DNA from 4 places in the Chromohalobacter sp. 48-RD10 genome. Region 3 is predicted to be linked to each of the others. Evidence: predicted binding sites of a transcription regulator. Region 3 holds the regulator's gene; each other region holds the start of a gene.
What was found. Region 3 encodes sigma-54, which starts transcription at its own class of promoters, with help from an activator protein. Its sites were predicted from a motif close to TGGCACNNNNNTTGCTNT; they were not measured.
Positions count from the first base shown of each region.

Region 1: OP496_RS08535 (sugar phosphorylase) is a predicted target of sigma-54. The motif match lies at 1,234-1,251, and genes of this name have one in related genera.
Region 2: glnA (glutamate--ammonia ligase) is a predicted target of sigma-54. The motif match lies at 1,420-1,437, and genes of this name have one in related genera.
Region 4: OP496_RS08605 (HAD-IIB family hydrolase) is a predicted target of sigma-54. The motif match lies at 2,091-2,108, and genes of this name have one in related genera.

Region 1 covers NZ_JARANX010000006.1:18,981-24,218, forward strand. Annotated here, with positions in the region: gene ribD (bifunctional diaminohydroxyphosphoribosylaminopyrimidine deaminase/5-amino-6-(5-phosphoribosylamino)uracil reductase RibD) at 1-593, opposite strand, end outside; gene nrdR (transcriptional regulator NrdR) at 634-1,119, opposite strand; gene OP496_RS08535 (sugar phosphorylase) at 1,302-3,107, shown strand; fluoride riboswitch at 3,138-3,269, shown strand; gene crcB (fluoride efflux transporter CrcB) at 3,373-3,771, shown strand; gene dsbD (protein-disulfide reductase DsbD) at 3,948-5,238, shown strand, end outside.
Region 2 covers NZ_JARANX010000021.1:16,323-21,560, reverse strand. Annotated here, with positions in the region: gene OP496_RS14675 (polysaccharide deacetylase family protein) at 25-1,017, opposite strand; gene glnA (glutamate--ammonia ligase) at 1,546-2,955, shown strand; gene OP496_RS14665 (DUF4124 domain-containing protein) at 3,109-3,729, shown strand; gene glnL (nitrogen regulation protein NR(II)) at 3,891-4,985, shown strand; gene ntrC (nitrogen regulation protein NR(I)) at 5,001-5,238, shown strand, end outside.
Region 3 covers NZ_JARANX010000002.1:388,424-393,661, forward strand. Annotated here, with positions in the region: gene lptA (lipopolysaccharide transport periplasmic protein LptA) at 1-30, shown strand, start outside; gene lptB (LPS export ABC transporter ATP-binding protein) at 77-802, shown strand; gene OP496_RS04745 (RNA polymerase factor sigma-54) at 927-2,357, shown strand; gene raiA (ribosome-associated translation inhibitor RaiA) at 2,494-2,802, shown strand; gene ptsN (PTS IIA-like nitrogen regulatory protein PtsN) at 2,809-3,285, shown strand; gene rapZ (RNase adapter RapZ) at 3,327-4,223, shown strand; gene OP496_RS04765 (HPr family phosphocarrier protein) at 4,210-4,479, shown strand; gene mgtE (magnesium transporter) at 4,562-5,238, shown strand, end outside.
Region 4 covers NZ_JARANX010000006.1:34,245-39,482, forward strand. Annotated here, with positions in the region: gene OP496_RS08595 (amino acid ABC transporter permease) at 1-232, shown strand, start outside; gene OP496_RS08600 (amino acid ABC transporter ATP-binding protein) at 229-978, shown strand; gene OP496_RS08605 (HAD-IIB family hydrolase) at 1,115-2,002, opposite strand; gene OP496_RS08610 (2-dehydro-3-deoxygalactonokinase) at 2,267-3,178, opposite strand; gene OP496_RS08615 (2-dehydro-3-deoxy-6-phosphogalactonate aldolase) at 3,175-3,861, opposite strand; gene dgoD (galactonate dehydratase) at 3,872-5,020, opposite strand; gene OP496_RS08625 (FCD domain-containing protein) at 5,057-5,238, opposite strand, start outside.

The DNA.
Region 1 (5,238 bases), on a different contig from region 3:
GCGCTCGAGCGCGCCCGCAAGCGTTGCACTTCGGTACGCGCGCTTGCTCCGGTAATCCATTGCGACTCACCGCTGGCCATGGCGGTGCGGCCGTCCAGGCTCATCGCCATCTTCAAGCGTACGAACGGCAACCCCTCGCGCATGCGCTTGACGAAGCCGACATTGAGCGCTTCGGCATCGGTTTCCAGGCAGCCCACCTCGACCCCAATACCTGCCTCACGCAGCATTGCCACGCCACGTCCGGCCACTTGCGGATTGGGATCGAGTACGGCCACCACGACCCGGCTCACGCCGGCTTCGATCAGCGCCTGGGCACAAGGCGGCGTGCGACCGTGATGGGAACAAGGCTCCAGCGTGACATAGACCGTGGCGCCTCGCGCCGTCTCGCCAGCGGCTCGCAAGGCGTGAACCTCGGCGTGAGGTTCACCGGCACGTGTATGATAGCCCTCCCCGACGATGCGCCCCTGACGCACCACCACGCAGCCGACGCGCGGATTGGGATGCGTGGTATAGCAGCCCCGCCGGGCGAGTTGCAGCGCGCGCGACATGCACGCTTCGTGAGATAGCGCCGACACGGCGGCGTCCTGTGTCATGAGTCACTCCATGAGCGATTCGAGTCGGTGCGTATCGAGGTCAGCGCTGATCATTATCGTCGGGCACAAAGCTGGGCTCTTGCGCCAGGCGGTCGATTTCGGCGCGAAACTCGTCGAGGTCCTGGAAGCGTCGATAGACGGAGGCGAAGCGAATGTAGGCGACCTGATCGAGCCGTGTCAGCGAGCGCATGACCTCCTCGCCGACCTCGCGCGCCTCCAATTCACGATCACCACGGGCACGTAGGCGCTGACGGATACGCTCGACCGCCGCCTCAATGGATTCGGCGCTGACCGGGCGTTTTTCCAATGCGCGTAACATACCAGCGCGCAACTTGCGTTCATCGAAGGTTTCTCGCGAGCCATCGCCCTTGATCACGCGGGGCATGACCAGTTCCGCCGTCTCGTAGGTGGTGAAGCGTTCGCCGCAGTCATTGCACTGGCGCCGCCGCCGCACCTGATCCCCCTCGGCCACGAGGCGCGAATCGGTCACCTTGGTGTCATACTTTCCACAAAAGGGGCAGTGCATCGTGGAGCGTCCGCAGTTGAGTCGTTGTCATTGAGATTGACCGACATTGTAGCCTTCCCCGCGCCACGCGGAAACTCGCTTGCGCGTTGTCACCACGCCAACCAAGCTCATGGATGGAACGACGCCTGCAACAGCAATAATAATGTCGACGTGCGAGCCACCGATTCCCACGAGGACCCTCGATGCCCTACCCCATCTCTCCAGCCCCGCAGACCGAACTCGATGAAGCCGCTTTCATCGCACGCGCCAAGGCGCGTCTGAACGAGATCTACGGCCCGCGCGCCGATGAAGTACTACGCCGCCTGCAGCGACTGATATCGCACCAGCGTGGTGCCATCCCCGAGCGTTCGCGTTCACTATGGAGCGAGCGCGACCAATTGCTGATCACTTACGGCGACCTACTGCTCGACGGTGAGCGGCCGCCGTTGCAAGTGCTCGACGAGTTTCTCGAGACACGTCTCGCGGACACCTTCAGCGGCGTTCACGTGCTGCCTTTCTTTCCCTGGAGCAGCGACGATGGCTTCTCGGTGATCCACTATCGCGAGGTCAACCCGGCGCTGGGCGACTGGGAAGACATACGCCGCCTGACGCGCCATGGCGACTTGATGGTCGATCTGGTCATCAATCACGTCTCGCGGGAATCGCTGTGGTTCGTCGACTACCTGGCCGGCACCCAGCCAGGACGCGACTATTTCATCGAGATGGACCCGAGCACCGACCTGACGCAGGTCACCCGACCACGCAGCTCGCCACTGCTGGTGCCGGTTTCCACGCGCCGCGGGACACGCTATCTGTGGGCGACATTCTCAGAGGACCAGATCGACCTCAACTTCGCCAATCCCGATGTGCTCATCGAGTTCATCGGCATCATGCTCTACTACGTGGAGCAGGGCGCGCGCATCATCCGCCTCGACGCCATCGCCTATCTATGGAAGGAAGTCGGCACCTCGTGCATCCATCTACCGGAAACTCATGCCGTGGTACGGCTACTACGCGCCGTGCTCGACTATCTGGCGCCCGGCACGCTGCTGATCACCGAAACCAACGTGCCACACCGCGAGAACATGAGCTACTTCGGTCTCGAGCGCCTCGACGACGCTACCACGTCGGACGCACCGGCAAAGCCCGACGAAGCGCACATGATCTATCAGTTCACGTTGCCGCCACTGCTGGTGCATACGCTCACCAGCGGCGACGCCACGGCGCTGGAAGCCTGGGCGCGCGGCCTCCCCGCGTTGCCACCCGGCTGCACCTATTTCAACTTCACCGCCAGCCACGACGGGATCGGCGTGCGCGCGCTGGAAGGACTGCTGCCGCCCCACGAGATCGACGCCATGCTCGAACTCATGCATCGCTTCGGCGGGTATGTGAGCATGAAGGCCAACGCCGATGGCAAGGACACGCCTTACGAGGTCAACATCACCTACTTCGATGCGCTACGCGGCACACGTCGCGGCGCCGATCCCTGGCAGGTGGAACGTTTCCTGTGCAGCCAGCACTTGATGCTCGCGCTACAGGGCGTACCGGGCATCTATTTCCACTGCCTGACCGCCACCCTCAATGATCACGAGGGTGTCGAGCGCAGCGGACAATTGCGCACCATCAACCGCCGGCGCTGGGAGAAAAAAGCATTAGATGAGCTGCTCGATAGCCGCAACACCCCCACACGCGAGGTGTTCATGGCCTTGCGGCGGCGCCTCAGGCTGCGTGCCCAAGAGCCCTGTTTTCACCCCGAGGTCGAACAGCACATTCTCGATACTCCCCCCACACTCTTCGCTGTGCAGCGAGGACCGCTAGCCAATGGACGCCGCCTGCTCGCGGTCTACAACGTCACCGACAAACGTCAGCCACTGCCCTTGCCCGATCTCGACGAAGACGGCTGGTACGACCTGCTTGCCGATGCTCCTTGGGATGCACAGGCCCCGCGTGAACTGCGTCCTTATCGCAGTCTATGGCTCGTACAACGACCCGGTACACCCACCGCCTGATGCTTGCCGACACGACCGGCACTAGGTAGAGTAATTAGCGGAGATGGCATTCCTCCTGTCGTCATCGGCGCCCGAAACCAAGCGCCCATCGCGACAAACCGCCTGGCATCGGCATCACAGCGCCGACCCGTTCCCGCCAGTGCTAATGATGCCTGCCAACGCACTCGAGGTGCGTCGTGCGCAGGTATCCGCGATTATCTCTTTTAGCCTCGCCACCGCGTACGTCCACCCCGATGATTGTTCTCAATTGCGAGGAATTGAACGCATGTGGTTTTCCATCGTGGCGATCGGCGCCGGTGCCGCGTTCGGCGCCAACCTGCGCTGGCTACTGGGGATATGGCTCAACGCCCTCTTCCCCTCGATCCCGCCCGGCACCCTGGCCGCCAACTGGCTGGGCGCCTGGCTGATCGGCGTGGCTATCGCCGTCTTCGCCCAACTACCGCACCTCTCCCCGGAGTGGCGTCTGTTCGTGGTGACCGGCTTTCTGGGGGCGCTGACGACCTTCTCGACCTTTTCCGCCGAGATGTTCACCAACCTCCAGGCCGGGCGTTACCTCATGGCATTGTCGGGCATCGCCGTGCACGTGCTTGGCTCTTTGGTCATGACCGGCGCAGGCATCGCCACCTTCGGCGTCATCAAACACCTCACGGGAGTCTTGAAATGAGCGGCCAGCACTATACGTGCGACCGGCATCGGCGCTTAATGCTCGGCTAATCCCATACCGTTATGCTAGGCGCCATATCACCACCCGAATGGACTCTCATGACTCACGATTCGCGTCGGCCAGCATGCCATTTTCGCTCCCTAAGCCACGGGCTCGCGGCCTGTCTGGCCGCACTCATGCTCGTCTTCGCCACCCCGACCCTTGCCGAATCGCCGTTTGCCAGCCAGGACGATTTCCTTTCTGCTGAGCAGGCCTTCGCGTTGTCGGTATCGCGCGATGACGACACCCTTATCGCCGAATGGGATATCGCCCCCGAGTACTATCTGTACCGGCATCGTTTCAGCGTGGAGACCGATGAAGGCCCGCTAGATGTCGACCTGCCGAAGGGCGAGACCATCGAGGATGACTATTTCGGCCGCTCGGAGGTCTATCATCATCAGGTGGCATTGCGTGCCGCGCTGGGCGATGCCGATCAGGTGACGCTGACTTGGCAAGGCTGCGCCGAAGCCGGGCTATGTTATCCGCCACAACACCGGACCTTCGATGCCGACACGCTCGCTCCCGTCGACGCGGCGAATGCCACAAACGGTACGGACAGCGCGAGCGACACTTCCGCTAAGGTCGCGGCCGCGACCGAGAACACGGCAAGCGAGAGAGACGCCTCTTCTTCCAGCGATCCCACTCCTTCGGATGGCACCTCTCAAGCCGACGATCAACGCCTCGCGGCCCAGCTCGCCGACGCTCAGTTCGGTTGGATGCTGCTGGCCTTCTTCGGCATGGGGTTGCTGTTGACCTTCACGCCCTGCGTGCTGCCCATGGTGCCTATCCTGTCCAGTCTGATCGTCGGCGCCACGCGCGACGGTCGGCCGCGCATGCGTGACGGCGCCGTGCTCTCGTTGGCCTACATATTGCCCATGGCCACGACCTACGCAGCGCTAGGCGTCGCGGCGGCGCTGGCCGGCGCCAATCTGCAGATACTCTTCCAGGCGCCCGCTTTCATCGTCAGCTTCGCCGTGCTCTTCGTGCTGCTGGCCCTGGCGATGTTCGGCGTGTTCGAACTGACGCTGCCCCAAGGCCTGCGCACCCGGCTCGATGCGCGTCTGGAACGCCAACGCGGCGGGCGGCTCAAGGGCGCGGCCATCATGGGCGTACTCTCGGCGTTGCTGGTCGGACCATGCATGACCGCCCCCCTGGCCGGCGCGTTGCTGTACATCGCCGAAAGCGGCAATGCCTGGCAAGGCGGCCTGGCACTCTGGGCCCTTGGGCTGGGCATGGGAGCGCCCTTGCTGGCAGTGGGACTACTGGGCTCGCGCGTTCTACCCCGCCCCGGGCCGTGGATGAACCGGGTCCGAGCGATTTTCGGTTTCGTCTTGCTAGGCATGGCGGTGTGGTTCGCGGCACGCATCCTATCCCCTGCACTTGAGATGGCCGCCTGGGGCGCCCTGCTCATCGGCCTGGCCCAGGCCA
Region 2 (5,238 bases), on a different contig from region 3:
CGTGAGTGTGATGCACGCGCTGCTTTAAAGTTGCCCCAAAAGATAGTCGTATAAACGTCCCGTGCTGCTGGCAACGGGTTGCGTGATCGGGAAGCGTGGCAATGCCAACGGGTCGTCGCGGTGCGAGAGCCAGCCGGCATGGCTATGCAGGGCTTCCTGAACGCCACAGCGCTGGGCCAGTTGTCGTACACGGAGCGAAGCTTCCGGCTGTGGATAGGCGAAATAAGACAATGGGTCGCGGCATAGCACGCTGAGTTGGCGACGCGATTGGCGAATTTGCCATTGGATCTGACGATCGTCGAGCGTCTCTAACGGTGTGGCGGCGACGCCGCGCGTGCCGAAACGCACCAGGCCGTTGCTCTCCAAGCGGCGCACGCTGAACGGGTCGAGCGTTTGGGGGGCGATATCGAGCTCGGTACCCAGCGCCGAACCGAGCCGCGCTAGCGTCAATGGGGCGGCCTGCTGCGCGAGTTGCTCGAGATAGTCGTGCACGGCGCTGCTGTAAGCGGTATTAGGGTGGTTGGGTCGTGGCGGTGGCAGCGGGAGCCCGGCATCGCCGAGACATTCGCGAACGCGCATGGGCTGGAGACCGTCCCAGAGGATGTCGCCGAGGGCCATCCGCCAATCGCCTTGTGAACGGCCTGAATCGCCTGTATTCAGAAACATGCTGGCCGGCAATGCCAGGCGCTCGAGTTGCCGTAGCGCGACCTCCGCAGTGTCGCGCCAGCCGCCGTCGAAGGTCAGCGCGATGCGTGGCACCGGGTCGCGATGCAAACGGCGGGTGCTGGCCAGAGAAACGATCTGAGCGTGATCGGTGAGGTGGTCGAGCAGCCGTCGAAAGCTTTCTGGGCCGAGGCAATAGGGCGCCCGGTGGGGCAGGCGTGCGGCGGCTTCGTCGGACAGTACGCGCTGTATGACCAGGATCGCACTGCGTCCGCGAAGCGGCTCGTTCAGGCTGCGTCGCCAGTGCCCGCGCAGGCGCTGCACTACGTCATGGGCAAGGCTGAGATGACTCATGGCGTGTCCCTCCGCACTTCTGGTTGCTCGATGTGCCAAGCGTTGTTGCCGTGGTGACGTCCTGTCGCGAACGGCAAAAATCTCCTTTGGGGCATGATGTTGTGATAGCGGTTACGCTATCTATCAGCATATCTCGTTGTCTCGATTTAGCCAGTCAGCCTTGGTGAATAAATCGACAGAATGTTGCCAGCGTCGCGTCGGTGAGCAGTCGGCCATAGGGCTGTGCACTATTTTGGTTCACATGGGTTGTTCTTTGCACCGAATTGAGGCGCTGGTAATGCTTGTGCACTTATATGTGGCGTACTTAGCGCCAAAGTGGTGCTGGTCGATGCGCCAAGACGGTCTATTTTTTTCTTTATTGATCATGCAGTTATCGCAGGCGCACTCAGATGGCTCAGTGGTTGGCATGCCTTCTGCATTGCAAAACGTAAAGTGCATACCCGTGGGCAGCTACTGGCGGGCGTGCTACAAACGACGCTGAACACGCAAGCAAACGACCCGAGCCGTGAGCTCATAGTGGAGGAAATCATGTCCGAGAAGACCCTCGCCCTGATCGAAGAACACGATATCAAGTGGGTGGATCTGCGCTTTACCGATACCAAGGGCAAGGAGCAGCACGTCACGATTCCGGCCGGCGCCGTCGATGATGAGTTCTTCGAGGATGGCCAGATGTTCGATGGCTCCTCCATTGAAGGCTGGAAGGGGATCAACGAGTCCGACATGATCCTGCGCCCGGAAGATGGCAGCGGTTATCTCGATCCGTTCACCGAAGACGCTACCCTGGTGCTGCGTTGTGACATCATTGAGCCGGCCACCATGCAGGGCTATGAGCGTGATCCGCGCTCCATCGCCAAGCGCGCCGAGGCGTACCTGAAGTCCACTGGCCTGGGTGACACCGCCTTCTTTGGGCCGGAGCCGGAATTCTTCGTCTTCGACGAAGTGCACTGGAACGCCGACATTCAGGGCGCGATGTACAAGATCACGTCCGAGGAAGGCGCCTGGGCGACCGACTCCACCAACGTGGAAGGTGGCAACCTGGGGCACCGTCCGCGCGTCAAGGGCGGTTACTTCCCGGTGCCGCCAGTGGATAGCTTCCACGACATCCGCAGTGCGATGTGCAACACCTTGGAAGCCATTGGTCAGTCGGTCGAAGTGCATCACCACGAAGTGGCCAACGCCGGCCAGAACGAGATCGGCGTCAAGTTCAACACCTTGGTCAAGAAGGCCGACGAAGTTCAGGAAATGAAGTACGTGATCCACAACGTGGCCCACGCGTACGGCAAGACCGCGACCTTCATGCCCAAGCCACTGGTCGGTGACAACGGTTCCGGCATGCACGTGCACCAGTCCTTCTGGAAAGACGGCGCCAACATGTTCGCCGGCGACGAATACGCAGGGCTGTCCGAAACCGCGCTGTATTATATCGGCGGTGTCATCAAGCATGCGCGTGCTCTGAACGCCTTCACCAACGCGTCGACCAACTCTTACAAGCGCCTGGTGCCAGGCTTCGAAGCGCCAGTCATGCTCGCCTACAGCGCGCGTAACCGCAGTGCGTCGATCCGTATTCCGTATACCGCGAGCCCCAAGGGCAAGCGCGTCGAGTGCCGTTTCCCCGACCCGACCGCCAATCCGTACCTGGCATTCTCCGCGCTGCTAATGGCGGGTATCGATGGCATCAAGAACAAGATCCATCCTGGCGACGCGATGGACAAGAACCTCTATGACCTGCCGCCGGAAGAAGGCAAGGCGATCCCCACCGTGGCCGAGAGCCTCGACCAGGCGCTGGAGGCGCTGGATGCCGATCGCACCTTCCTCACCCAGGGTGAGGTGTTCACCGACGAGATGATCGACGCCTACCTCGAGCTCAAGCAGGAAGAGGTCGATCGTCTGCGTATGGCGACGCATCCGGTTGAATTCGACATGTACTACAGCTGCTGATCTCGCACGACAAAACGTGATCACCGCTGACCGAGGCCCCGTCCGATGTGACGGGGTCTTTTAGGTTATGGCGTGTGGTGGCTGAGGCGTGTTGTGGTTGAGTAAAAAAGGTGCGCTAGACTGAGCGTTCGGTATAGGCACTAGGAGAAGGGCATGCGCCAAGGGTGGGCCACCGCGACATGGTTGAAAGGCGCTTGGGCGCTACTCATGGCTGGGGCATTGGGTGTGTCTGCGGCACAGGCGACGCCGGTCTATCGCAGCGTCGATGCGCAAGGCAACGTGACCTTTTCCGACCGCCCGGTAGGAGAGAAGGTGGACGTCGGTACGGTGAACACGATACCTGGCCAGCCGCGCGAGACCAACGATCGCCAGGCGCCGCCGGACGCAGCGATCGAGGCGGAAGCGGATGCCGCATCGTCATTCACCGCTTATCAGCGTCTCACCATTGCGGCCCCTGGCAACGAAGCGACCCTGCCCACTGGCGCGGCGGGCGATACCAAGGTGCGCGTGGCGGTCACTCCCGAACTGCGCGAGACGGATAAGCTGCGCATTGTTCTCGATGGTGAGGTGAGCGGTCCGGCCCGGCATGCGACCACCTTCTCAGTCACCGAACTAGTGCGTGGGGAGCACACCTTGCGCGCTGAAGTCGTCGATTCCGAAGGACGTGTGCGCCAACGTAGTGCTCCGGTCACGCTTTATGTACAACGTGCCAGCGTGTACTTACCCGCCAATCCCAACAATCCCCGCAATACCGGTGGCAGCGGCAGCCAGTGAACTGCTTTGGCGCCTGGCGCTGTATGCCTTCCCCTTTTTGCACTATTTTGGTGCGTAACAGGCTCATGTGCCGATGACTGCACTGCCCTATGCCGGGCGGCGACAGACTGGCGTGCTTCTTGCACTGATAACGTACATGGACGATGGATAATGGATGGGTCATGCCAGAATCTCCTTTGCCACAACATTCGGTCGAACCACTGCATTCGGTTGAACCCAAGCGTTTGCTGGAACACCTGACGACAGCAGTGGTGCTGCTCGATGGCGCCCTGCATGTGCGCTGGATGAATCCGGCCGCCGAGTCTTTGCTGGCGACCAGCCGATTGCGTGTCATGGGCCAGCGGCTGGAAAGCCTGGCGGGCGTCGAGGGCAGTGTCGAGGAGGTGTTGCTCAAGGCGCGTGATGAACTGCATCCCTTCACCCAGCGCGAAGCATCGCTGGCGTTGCCATCGGGCGATTCGGCGACGGTGGACTTCACCGTCACGCCGTTGTCCGCCGATGAACTGCTGATCGAGATCGAGCCACGCGACCGGCTGTTGCGCATTTCCCGTGAGGAGGCGCTGATCGCGCGCCAGGAGACCATCAAGGTGCTCACCCGTGGGCTGGCACACGAGGTCAAGAATCCGCTGGGCGGCATTCGTGGCGCGGCGCAGTTGCTCGAGCGCGACCTGCCCGATCCGCAGCTTGCCGAGTTCACGCGGGTCATCGTCGAGGAGGCGGACCGCCTGCGCGATCTGGTCGATCGTATGCTGGGGCCCAACAGTATGAGCCGCCACGAGCCGCTCAACATTCACAAGGTGCTCGAGCGCGTGCGGACCTTGCTGGAGGCCGAGCATCCGCGCATCGACTACGTGCGCGATTATGACCCCAGCCTGCCGGAGCTGGACGGCGACGAAGCGCAACTGATTCAGGCGGTGCTCAACGTCGCCCGCAATGCCGTCCAGGCGATGGAGGAGCATGGCATCGACGGCCCACGCCTGACCCTGCGCACGCGGGCGCGGCGACAGTTCACACTGGGCGCCGAGCGTCACCGTCTGGTCTGCGAGCTAGGCATCCTCGATAACGGCCCCGGCATCCCTGAGACGCTGCGCGAGACGCTGTTCTATCCCATGGTCTCGGGGCGGGCCGAGAGCAGTGGCCTGGGCCTTTCCATCGCGCAATCGATCCTGCATCAGCACCAGGGCTTGATCGAGTGCGACTCGGTGCCCGGGTGTACCGAATTCCGCTTATTGATTCCGCTTGAGAGCCACCATTGAGGCTCGGGAGGCCCTATGACTGACGCTGCACGTATTGTGATCGTCGACGATGACCGCGCCATTCGCTGGGTGCTGGAGCGCGCGCTGGCTCAGCCGGATCTCGAGGTGCAAAGCTTCGAGCGTGCCGATACCGCGCTGGAACAGATCCTGCGTCAACCGCCCGATGTGCTGCTGACCGATATCCGTATGCCGGGACTCGACGGGCTGGACCTGATGGCGCGCATTCGCGAAAGCCACCCGGATCTGCCAGTGA
Region 3 (5,238 bases):
ACGCTGACGCCCCGCGATAGCGAGCAGTGACGTGTTTAGTGATTCACTCACCCCAGTTAGGTAGGACCCGACGCCCATGAAGACCCTGAGTGCCGCCAACCTCGCCAAGAGCTACAAGGGCCGCCGCGTGGTGCATGACATCAGCCTGACCATACGTCAGGGCAGCATTGTCGGACTTCTCGGCCCTAATGGCGCCGGCAAGACTACCTCGTTCTACATGATTGTCGGACTGGTAGGCGCCGATGCCGGCAGCGTGCACATCGACGAGCGCAACCTGTCACATGCGGCCATGCACGAACGCGCCCGCGCCGGTATCGGTTACCTGCCCCAGGAAGCGTCGATCTTTCGCAAACTCTCGGTCGCCGACAACATCATGGCAATTCTCGAGACGCGCCGCGATCTCGACAAGGCCGCGCGCAAGGCACAGCTCGAGCGCCTCCTGGAGGAGTTTCACGTCACCCACATTCGTGACAACCCTGGCATGAGCCTGTCCGGGGGCGAACGTCGTCGCGTCGAGATCGCCCGCGCCCTGGCCACCGAGCCCGCCTTCATCCTTCTCGACGAGCCCTTCGCCGGGGTCGACCCGATCTCCGTTGGCGAGATAAAGAGCATCATCCGCCAATTGCGTGATCGTGATATCGGTGTCTTGATCACCGACCACAACGTACGCGAAACCCTGGATATCTGTGACAACGCCTATATCGTCGGCGACGGTCAGATCATCGCCGAAGGACATGCAGAGGCCATTCTCGCCAACCAGAAAGTGCGTGACGTCTACCTCGGCCATGAGTTCAGATTGTAAACGCAAACTGCTGGAACCGCTGCACGCTTATATAAATGGCATGATTGTTGCTTTCATTCTTGCAAGTAGCGTCGTCGCGAGATAACGTACGAGAACCGTTTCAGGAAGCGACGATCGATTCTCCATGTCCATGAAACCTACCTTGCAGCTTCGCGTCGGCACGCAGCTGACGATGACGCCCCAGTTACAGCAGGCCATTCAGCTCTTGCAGCTTTCAACGCTGGATTTGCGACAGGAGATTCAGCAAGCGCTGGACTCCAATCCTATGCTGGAGCTCGAGGAGGACTTCGAAGAACGCGAGGTCAGCGAAACGCAGCAGGAAGATGATTGGGCAAGCGACATCCCCGAGAACCTGTCGCTGGATAGCGAATGGAGTGATACCTACCAGGATTCAGGCCCCTCACTGACGGGGGGTGGCGGTAGCGAGGAAGGCCCCGATATAGAGCGCAATACCGCGCATACCAGTCTTCACGACCATCTGGCCTGGCAACTCGCCATGGCCGACATGACGCCGCGCGAACATGATATTGCCGAAGGCCTGATCGATGCCATGGGGGCCGACGGTTATCTCACCCTGCCCCTGGACGAGCTTGTTGACGGTTTGCGCGGCCAAGGCCTTTCGGGGCTCAAGGTGGGCGATGTCGAACACGTCATGATGCGCGTACAACAGTTCGATCCCACTGGGGTAGGCGCCCGCGACCTACGCGAGTGTCTGTTGCTGCAACTCGGCGCCCTCCCTGAAGACATGCCGCTGATAACCCAGGCCAAGCGGCTGGTACGCCAGTTCCTCGCAGCTCTCGCAGGCAACGACCGCAAGTTGCTCAAGCGACGCTTGCGCCTCGACGATGAAGAGCTCGACCACGTCATCGCCCTCATTCGGTCCCTCGACCCGCGCCCCGGCCTCGCCTTCGAGGACAGCAGCAACGATTATGTCATTCCCGACCTCATCGCGCGGCGCATCCGACAGGATTGGCGCATCGAGCTCAATCCCGAGGCCCTGCCCCGCGTACGTATCCAACCGGATTACGCTGCACTCATCAAGCGCGCCGACAAGAGCGACGACAACACCTTCCTCAAGCAGCATCTACAAGAAGCCAAATGGCTGCTCAAGAGCCTTTCGAGCCGTAACGACACCTTGCTGCGCGTGGGCCAAGAGATCATGGCACGCCAATTCGACTTCCTCGAACGCGGCGAGGAAGCCATGAAACCGTTGATCCTGGCAGATATCGCCGACGCGGTAGACATGCACGAGTCGACCATCTCCCGCGTGACCACGCAGAAATTCATTCATACGCCTCGCGGCGTCTTTGAGCTCAAGTATTTCTTTTCCAGCCACGTCGGGGGGCAAGGCGAAACCGACGCCCATTCCAGCACGGCAATTCGTGCACGCTTGAAGAAATTGATTGGCGACGAGCCACCACGCAAGCCTCTATCCGACAGCAAGCTCGTCGACCTCCTGGCTCAGGACAGCATTCCGGTCGCACGACGCACCGTCGCCAAGTACCGTGAAGCGATGGGTATACCTTCCTCCAGCGAGCGCAAGCGACTCGCCTGAACGCGGGCAGTTTGCACGTATCGGCCACGCTGCGTAGACTCGCTGCGGTCTTCGTTAGCCAGCCTTGATCCAGGGCTATGCAGCGCTCTAAAAAGGGTTACAATCGAAGTGCCAACCGATGGAATAGGAGCGTGCCATGCAAGCCAATATCACCGGTCACCACATCGAATTGACCGATGCTCTACGCGACTACGTCAATGAAAAGCTCGCGCGTCTGGAACGCCACTACGACAACATCACTACCGTCCAGGTCACGTTATCCATCGAGAAGGAACGCCACCTGGCTGCATGCACGCTTCATGCCGCAGGCGCGGACCTGCACGCCGATACACAAAGCGACGACATGTACGCCGCTATCGACGCCCTAACCGACAAGCTCGACCGTCAGCTCGTCAAACACAAGGAAAAGGTGCAGGCACGCGCTCAGGGCGCCGGTGCCCGTTAATTCGCCATGATATTGGAAAGCATCCTACCCCCCGAACGCGCACTCTTCGGCGTTGCCGGGGGGAGCAAGAAGCGTGTGCTGGAATTTTTCAGCACCTTCATCGCGCAGAACACACCCAGCCTCGATAGCCAGGAAGTGTTCGGACGTCTCATCGGCCGCGAACGATTGGGCAGCACCGGTATCGGTAATGGTGTCGCTATCCCGCATTCGCGCAATCCGCATTGCAAGGAGCCGATTGCCGGTTTTCTACGCCTGCAGGAGCCCATCGACTTCGATGCCACCGATGGCGACCCCGTCGACCTGATCTTCGTTCTGCTGGTTCCAGAAGAAGCCGACGATGCCCATCTGTCGTTGCTTGCCCAGGTTGCCGCCATCATGAACGATAGCGCCATTCGCACCAAACTACGCCAGGCACAGACTCAACGACAGCTCTACGACACTCTGATCGAGGCCATCCGCCAGCACGACACCAGCGCAAACTGACATCCGCGCATACTGATACTCGCGCAACACAAGGGGCGCTCATGCAGCTCGTGATCATCAGCGGCCGTTCCGGCTCCGGCAAATCGATTGCCCTCCAAGCACTCGAGGATCTCGGCTACTACGCGATCGACAACCTGCCGGCCAGTCTCATGGCACCCCTGATCGATGAGCTACGTGAAGGCCCGCCGTCACGCACGCATATCGCGGTCAGTATCGACGCACGCAATCTTCCCGATGCCCTGAGACGCTTCCCGGTGCTGCTCGAAGAGATCCGCGCCCGAGGCATTCAGTGCCAGGTCGTTTATTTGACCGCCGACTCGCGCATACTACTGGAACGCTACTCGGCGACGCGCCGTCGTCATCCGCTGACGCGAACCAGTGAAATGACGCTCGCCGAGGCCATCGAACAGGAACAAGCCTACCTTTCGTCGATTCGCGATATCGCCGATCTGGTCATCGACACCTCCAACCTGTCGGTACACGAACTGCGTGGCCGCATCGCCGAGCAGGTGGCACGCCATAGCGGCCGACACCTGACCTTGACGTTCGAGTCATTCGGCTACAAACGCGGCGTCCCGCTGGATGCCGACATGGTGTTCGATGCGCGCTGCCTGCCCAACCCTTACTGGGACCCTCAGCTACGCGGTTTCGACGGTCGCGATTCTCAAATCGTCACGTTTCTCGAAGCCTACCCCGACGTTCACGCCATGGCCGACGATATACGTCAGTGGTTGGAACGCTGGCTCCCCGCCTATGTTGCCAGCAATCGTAGTTATTTGACCGTCGCGATCGGCTGCACCGGTGGCCAGCACCGCTCGGTATACCTGATCGAAGGGCTGGCTCGGTATTTTGCGACACAAATGAGTGGAGTGCGCCTACGCCATCGCGAATTGGGCGTGCAAGCCGCACTGCCGGAGGATGGCGATGCCGCGTCGTAGGCTGCAACTCACCAACAAGCGCGGCCTCCACGCACGTGCCGCGACCAAGCTCGTGCAATGCTGCCAACCTTATGCGGCGCGCGTCTGTGTGTTCCATGGTCAGCGTGAAGCGGATGCCACCAACATCATGTCACTGCTCATGCTGGCAGCCCCCTGCGGGACCGAACTCGACATTCAAGCCGAGGGCGACGACGCCGACGAGGTACTCAAGGCCCTCACCACCTTGTTCGAGTCACGCTTCGAGGAAGATGCTTGATTAGCGAACAGCGTTCGCGCCTGCCCGAAGCGATGTTAGAATTACGCTTCGCCCAAGAATCGACAAAGGATGCCGATTCCCCATGAGCCCCAATCACAAGCAATTACAGCCTCGGCTGGACCGCCTCAGCGAGGCCTTGGAAAGCGGTGCGCTGGACCAGGCGCGGCGCATGCTCAATCGTGGCCTGGCCCCGGTCGATGTCGCCCATCTGCTTGAATCAACGCCGCCGCGTGAGCGCAATGTGCTGTGGGAACTGGTCGACCCCGAATTGCAGGGCGATGTGCTGCAATACCTGGGTGACGACATCCAGAGCGAATTCCTGAGCCGCATGGACGCCGAACAGCTCGTCTCGGCGACCGAAGGACTCGACGTCGACGACCTCGCCGACTTGCTGCAACGCTTGCCCAACACGGTCATTCACGAAGTACTGCAAGCCATGGAGGCGCAAGAACGCCAGCGGATCGAGACCGTGCTGTCCTACCCCGAGGACACCGCAGGCGGCTTGATGAACACCGACACCATCACCATTCGCCCGGATATCACCCTGGACGTGGTGCTGCGTTATCTGCGCCGACACGAAAAGTTGCCCGACTCCACCGATACGCTGCTCGTCGTCACCCGCCGCGACGAACTGATCGGCACGCTACCGCTCAATTTGCTGTTGGTATCCGACCCTTCGATCCTGGTCCGCGAGGTCATGAACACCGATTTTGCTTCGGTGCAAGCCACGGCCGCGGACACCGAGGTCGCCAGCCTGTT
Region 4 (5,238 bases), on a different contig from region 3:
GGCTACACCGACGTTGATGAACTATTTCATCGACATGATCAAGGCCACCTCGCTAGCCTTCACGCTCGGCGTGACCGAGCTCATGGGCGCGACTCAGAAGGAAGCCGCCAGCAGCTTTCTCTACTTCGAGGCGTTCTTGTTGGCGGCGATCATCTATTGGATCGTAGTGGAAATTCTGTCGTGGCTACAGCGGCGGCTGGAAAAGCGACTCAACCGGGCCTATCAACGATGATCGCACTCCACGGCATCATCAAACGCTTCGGCGCACATACCGTCTTCGAGGATATCGACCTGACGCTGGCGCAAGGCGAAATCATCGTCGTCATCGGCCCCTCAGGCACCGGCAAGTCGACCCTTCTGCGCTGCATCAATTATCTCGAAACGCCTGACGCCGGCCGGCTCACGGTGGGCGATCTCAGCCTCGATGTCACCCGCGCCAGCCGTCGAGACATCCTCGCCCTGCGTCGGCGCACGGCGTTCGTGTTCCAGAACTACGCCTTGTTCGCCAACAAGACCGCACTGGACAATATCTGCGAAGGCATGATCGTCGTCGATGGTCTGTCCAAGTCAGAGGCGCATGCCCGAGGGCGCGAGATTCTCGAGCGCATCGGTCTCGCGGACAAGGCGGATGCGTATCCGGCATCGCTATCCGGCGGCCAACAGCAACGCATAGGCATCGGCCGGGCAATGGCAGCCAGGGCCGAGGTCATCCTCTTCGACGAACCCACCTCGGCGCTCGATCCCGAATGGGTCGACGAGGTGCTGGCCCTGATGAAACAGCTCGCCCAGGAGCGCCAGACCATGATCGTGGTCAGCCACGAAATGCAATTCGCACGTGAGGTCGCCGACCGTGTGGTATTCATGGATGAAGGCCGGATCATCGAGCAAGGCCCGCCCGATGAACTTTTCACCAATCCCCGGGACGAACGCACGCAACGCTTTTTGCGCAAGGTGCTGGCCAACAATCCCGTGATTTGAGCTGGAGTTGCATGCGACCAAGTGCCTGGACGGTTACACCTGGCCTTGGTTGTCGAGTTCCACGGCTTCTAGGCTTCCACCGGACGCTGGGTGAGGTTATGAAAGGTAGTGACGATACCGTTCTGGTAGAAATCGCTCATCGTGACGTGCCCTCCTGGGAAGTCTTGTCTCCGGGCGTCGCATCCATGCAGCCCTTCCACCAATCGGCGATGCCCTCGGCCCAGCCTTCTGGGCCGGGTTGCCGGGTACGATAGAGCGTCATGCCCCCGGCGATGTGCACCACCGCCTCGTGCTTGCCACGTACTAGAATCGGATGATCGACGGCCTCGAGCAGGCTGACATCGTTGGGACCGTCGCCCAGCCCGACGCTGGCAGGCCTGATACCGCGCAGTGCCGTGTAACGATCTAGCAACCAGCGCACCGCCTGCCCCTTGTCGACCGCGCCCATCACATGCCAGAAACGCCCGCCCCGGGTCAGGCGCAGTCCATCGCTTTCCAGGGCGTCACGAAAGCGCGCCAGGGCCGCCTCGTCGTCATCCCACAGCAGGGGCTCGCTGCCTTCGCGCACCTGCGCCTGACGCGCCTTGTCGGGGCTCAGCGAGGTCAATTCGCACAGCGTGTCGAGAGACAGCTCGCCCATGCCGCGAAAACGCACGCCCAAACGCTCGCGCAGCACCTCGAGTCGCCGCCGAATGAAGCCGCTATCCAGCGACGGCGTCTTCACGATCAGCCCATCCGGCGCAGCGGGATCGCGATCCAGCCGGGCGTGTTGCCAATGCGCCGGCAACCCGATCACCGCCCCGTTCTCGGCGATGAACGGCGTCGCCGTGAGCCCCAGTTCGTTGCGCAGGGCCAGTAGTTCCTCGCGAGTCTTGCTGGTGGTGGGAATCACCGCAACACCGGCCTCGGCAAGCCGCGCCAACCAGGCGGCGGCGGGTTGCCACGTATAACTGTCGTGGTCGAGTAGCGTGCCATCCAAATCTGTGAACACCAGCCACGGCGTATGCGAAACCGACTGCGTCATGAGCCTTCCCCCTTGGGCACCGCCTCACATGTTCTGGAATGCGCCACACGATCTCGTTGCGATCATGAAAGGTGCTCTTCAAATGAAGGTAGCACGGATCATGCCATTCTCTGCCACGTGACCGGCAGAAGCCCGGCTTCCGGGGGATAGAACACGCGCCGTGACGATGCATGCCCCCCGTCTAAACACAACAACGCCCCGTCGAAGCGCATCTCGTGCACTACAACAGGGCGTACCATTAAAGAGCCTTACGGGAAGAACGCGCTAGCGGGCGTGATGATGCTCGGCAATCACCGCCAGTCCGGCGAGCGTCGCCGCGTCGCTATCCAACGGCGTGACCTCGATACCAGCCGTTTCCAATGCCAGCGTATAAGGACGCCGTAGAGACTCGGCACCGATCAACAGCAGGCGTTCGAGATCGGGGCGCGCGACGCGCATGGCACGTACTTCCTCACCGATCAACACTCCGGAAATGAAACTGCCCACCTGCTCAGCAGCCAGACCGCGGTAGAGATGCCGACTACGTGCCTCGAACAGGGCATGCAGCACGCCATCCTCGCCCTGGGCTCGCGCCAGTCCCTGACGAAAGGCACCTTCATCGAACGGCGCATCATCACGGGCGGGCTCGCCCGGCAAGGTGTGGAAGCGCACCGCATGATAAAGCTCGCCAGTCATCAGCGTGGTGAAGGCGGTCAAGCGATTGTCGCACAGACGCGCCCACTTGCTGTGGGTGCCGGGCAGGCAGCAATCGGCGTTGGGGGATCCCGCCAAGGCCAGGGCGCCGAAAGCCTGGACTTCTTCGCCGCGCATGACGTCACAGTGCACCTCGTCGACGTGCTTCACGCCCGGCACGATCCAGGCATTTTCCAACCCTGGCGCGGCCACGACATGCGCGGCGAGATCGCGCCCCGAGACGGGCAGATCGAGCTGCGGCGCCTCACTCCAGCCGCGCTTGGAGCCGACCATGCCTGCCAGATAGACCGGAACACGTCCGCCTTCCCGCCAGTCACCGACCTGTGCCTGACAGTAATCCGGGAACTCGGCGGTTTCCAGCGCCTTTAGGCCTGCCTCGCTACGCCGCGACTCGAGACAGGCACCGCTTTGCCGATCGACCAGAAACGCCCGGAAATTGCTGGTGCCCCAGTCGATGACAATCAATCGCTGCTCGGCGCTCATTGATCGCCCTCGTGCTCGAACGATTCGGTCATGGTGTAGAGCTCTTCGAGCCGCCGCCACTCGGCGACGAGCTCGCGCGCGACCTCGCCCACTTCGACGGCACTGCGTCCGGGGCGGTAAAGATTGCTGCCGAAGCCGAAGCCGCGAATGCCCACGCCGTGCCAGTCGGACATGTTGCTCTTGTCGATGCCGCCCACCGCGAATACAGGTAGCTCGGGCGGCAGGATCGCACTAATATCCTTGAAATAACCGGTCCCCAGGCGCCCAGCCGGGAACAGCTTGAGCGCCGTCGCCCCGGCGCGCGCCGCGCTCAACGCCTCACTCGGCGTCATGCAGCCGACCAGCGGCGCCAGACCCTGCTCGACACCAGCGCGAATCACCTCGGGGTCGCTGTTGGGAGTGACCATCAACGGTGCGTCAAGACGCGCCAGCTCGGCCGTATCAGCGGTCTCCAGCACCGTACCGGCACCCACCAGCACATGCTCGGGACAACGTGCCGCCACCTTCTCGATACTCTTCCACGGCAAGGGAGAGTTGAGCGGGATCTCGATCAGACGAAACCCCGCGTCGACCAGCGCGTCGAAGACCTTATCGATCTCTTCGGGGCGAATACCGCGTAGAATCGCCACCAGCGGCAATTCCTCGAGCGCCGCGTCGAGTGCGGCCTGCTGAGTCTCGTTCATAAAGCCTCCTTTACCACTCCGCTATCGAGCCATCCTCGTGCGTCCACACCGGGTTGCGCCAGCGATGCCCTACCTTGGCGCGCTCCTCGACAAAAGTCTCGTCAATCTCGACGCCCAGGCCGGGCCCTTCGGGAATTGCACAGAAGCCATCGTTAATGGCTAGCGCGGACTTATCGACAAGGTAATCCAGTACATCGTTATCACGATTGTAGTGGATGCCCATGCTCTGCTCCTGGATGAATGCATTGTGGTTCACCGCATCCACATGCAGCGAAGCAGCCAGCGTCAACGGCCCCAGCGGGCAATGCGGCGCCAGCGCGACATCGTGACACGACGCCAGCGAGGCAATCTTCATGCCCTCGCTGATGCCGCCGCAGTGCGAGAGATCGGGCTGGATGATATCCACCATGCCCTCGCCCAGCAGGTCGCGGAACTGATAGCGGGTATGCAAGCGCTCGCCAGTGGCAATGGGATAGCCCAGGCCGCCCGCAATGTGCTTGAGGCTGGGCAAATGCTCGGGCAGTACCGGCTCCTCGACGAACATCGGGTGATAAGGCTCCAACTCGCGCATCAGCACCTTGGCCATGGGACGATGCACACGACCGTGAAAGTCGATAGCGATACCCACATCCGGGCCGACTACTTCGCGAGCCTCGGCGACCCGCGCCACCGCCTCGTCGATCTTGCGGTGCGAATCGACGATCTGCATTTCCGGCGTGCCATTCATCTTGAACGCCGTGAAGCCCTTATCGACCAAAGCCTTGGCGCCAGTCCCCACATCGCTGGGGCGATCGCCACCGGTCCAGGCATACATGCGCATCTTGTCGCGAACCTTGCCCCCCAGCAGTTGATAGACGGGCACCCCGAGATCGCGGCCCTTGAGGTCCCACAGCGCCTGGTCGATCCCCGCAATGGCGCTCATCAGGATCGGGCCGCCACGATAGAAACCCGCACGGTACATCGTGTCCCACAGGTATTCGATACGGTGTGGGTCCTGGCCGACCAGATAGTCGGCGAGTTCGTGCACCGCCGCCTCGACGGTGGCTGCGCGCCCTTCCACGACCGGCTCGCCCCAGCCATAACATCCTTCATCGGTCTCGATCTTGAGGAACAGCCAACGCGGCGGTACTTGCCAGGTCTTGAGCTGGGTAATCTTCACGAAAGGTCTCCTTGTCGATGCAACATGATGACACGCTCAACGCTCGTCAGAAGTGGCGCCGCCAGGCGGGGCCAATGAAGGTAAGTCCGCTGGGATTTCGGCGATACCTAGATCCTGTCCGGTGCGCTCGAGGACCGCCAAGGCGCAGGCTTGCGCTCGCTCCGGCTGACGCAGGCGAATCGCCTCCATCACCTTGCGGTGACGTTCCATGCTATCGG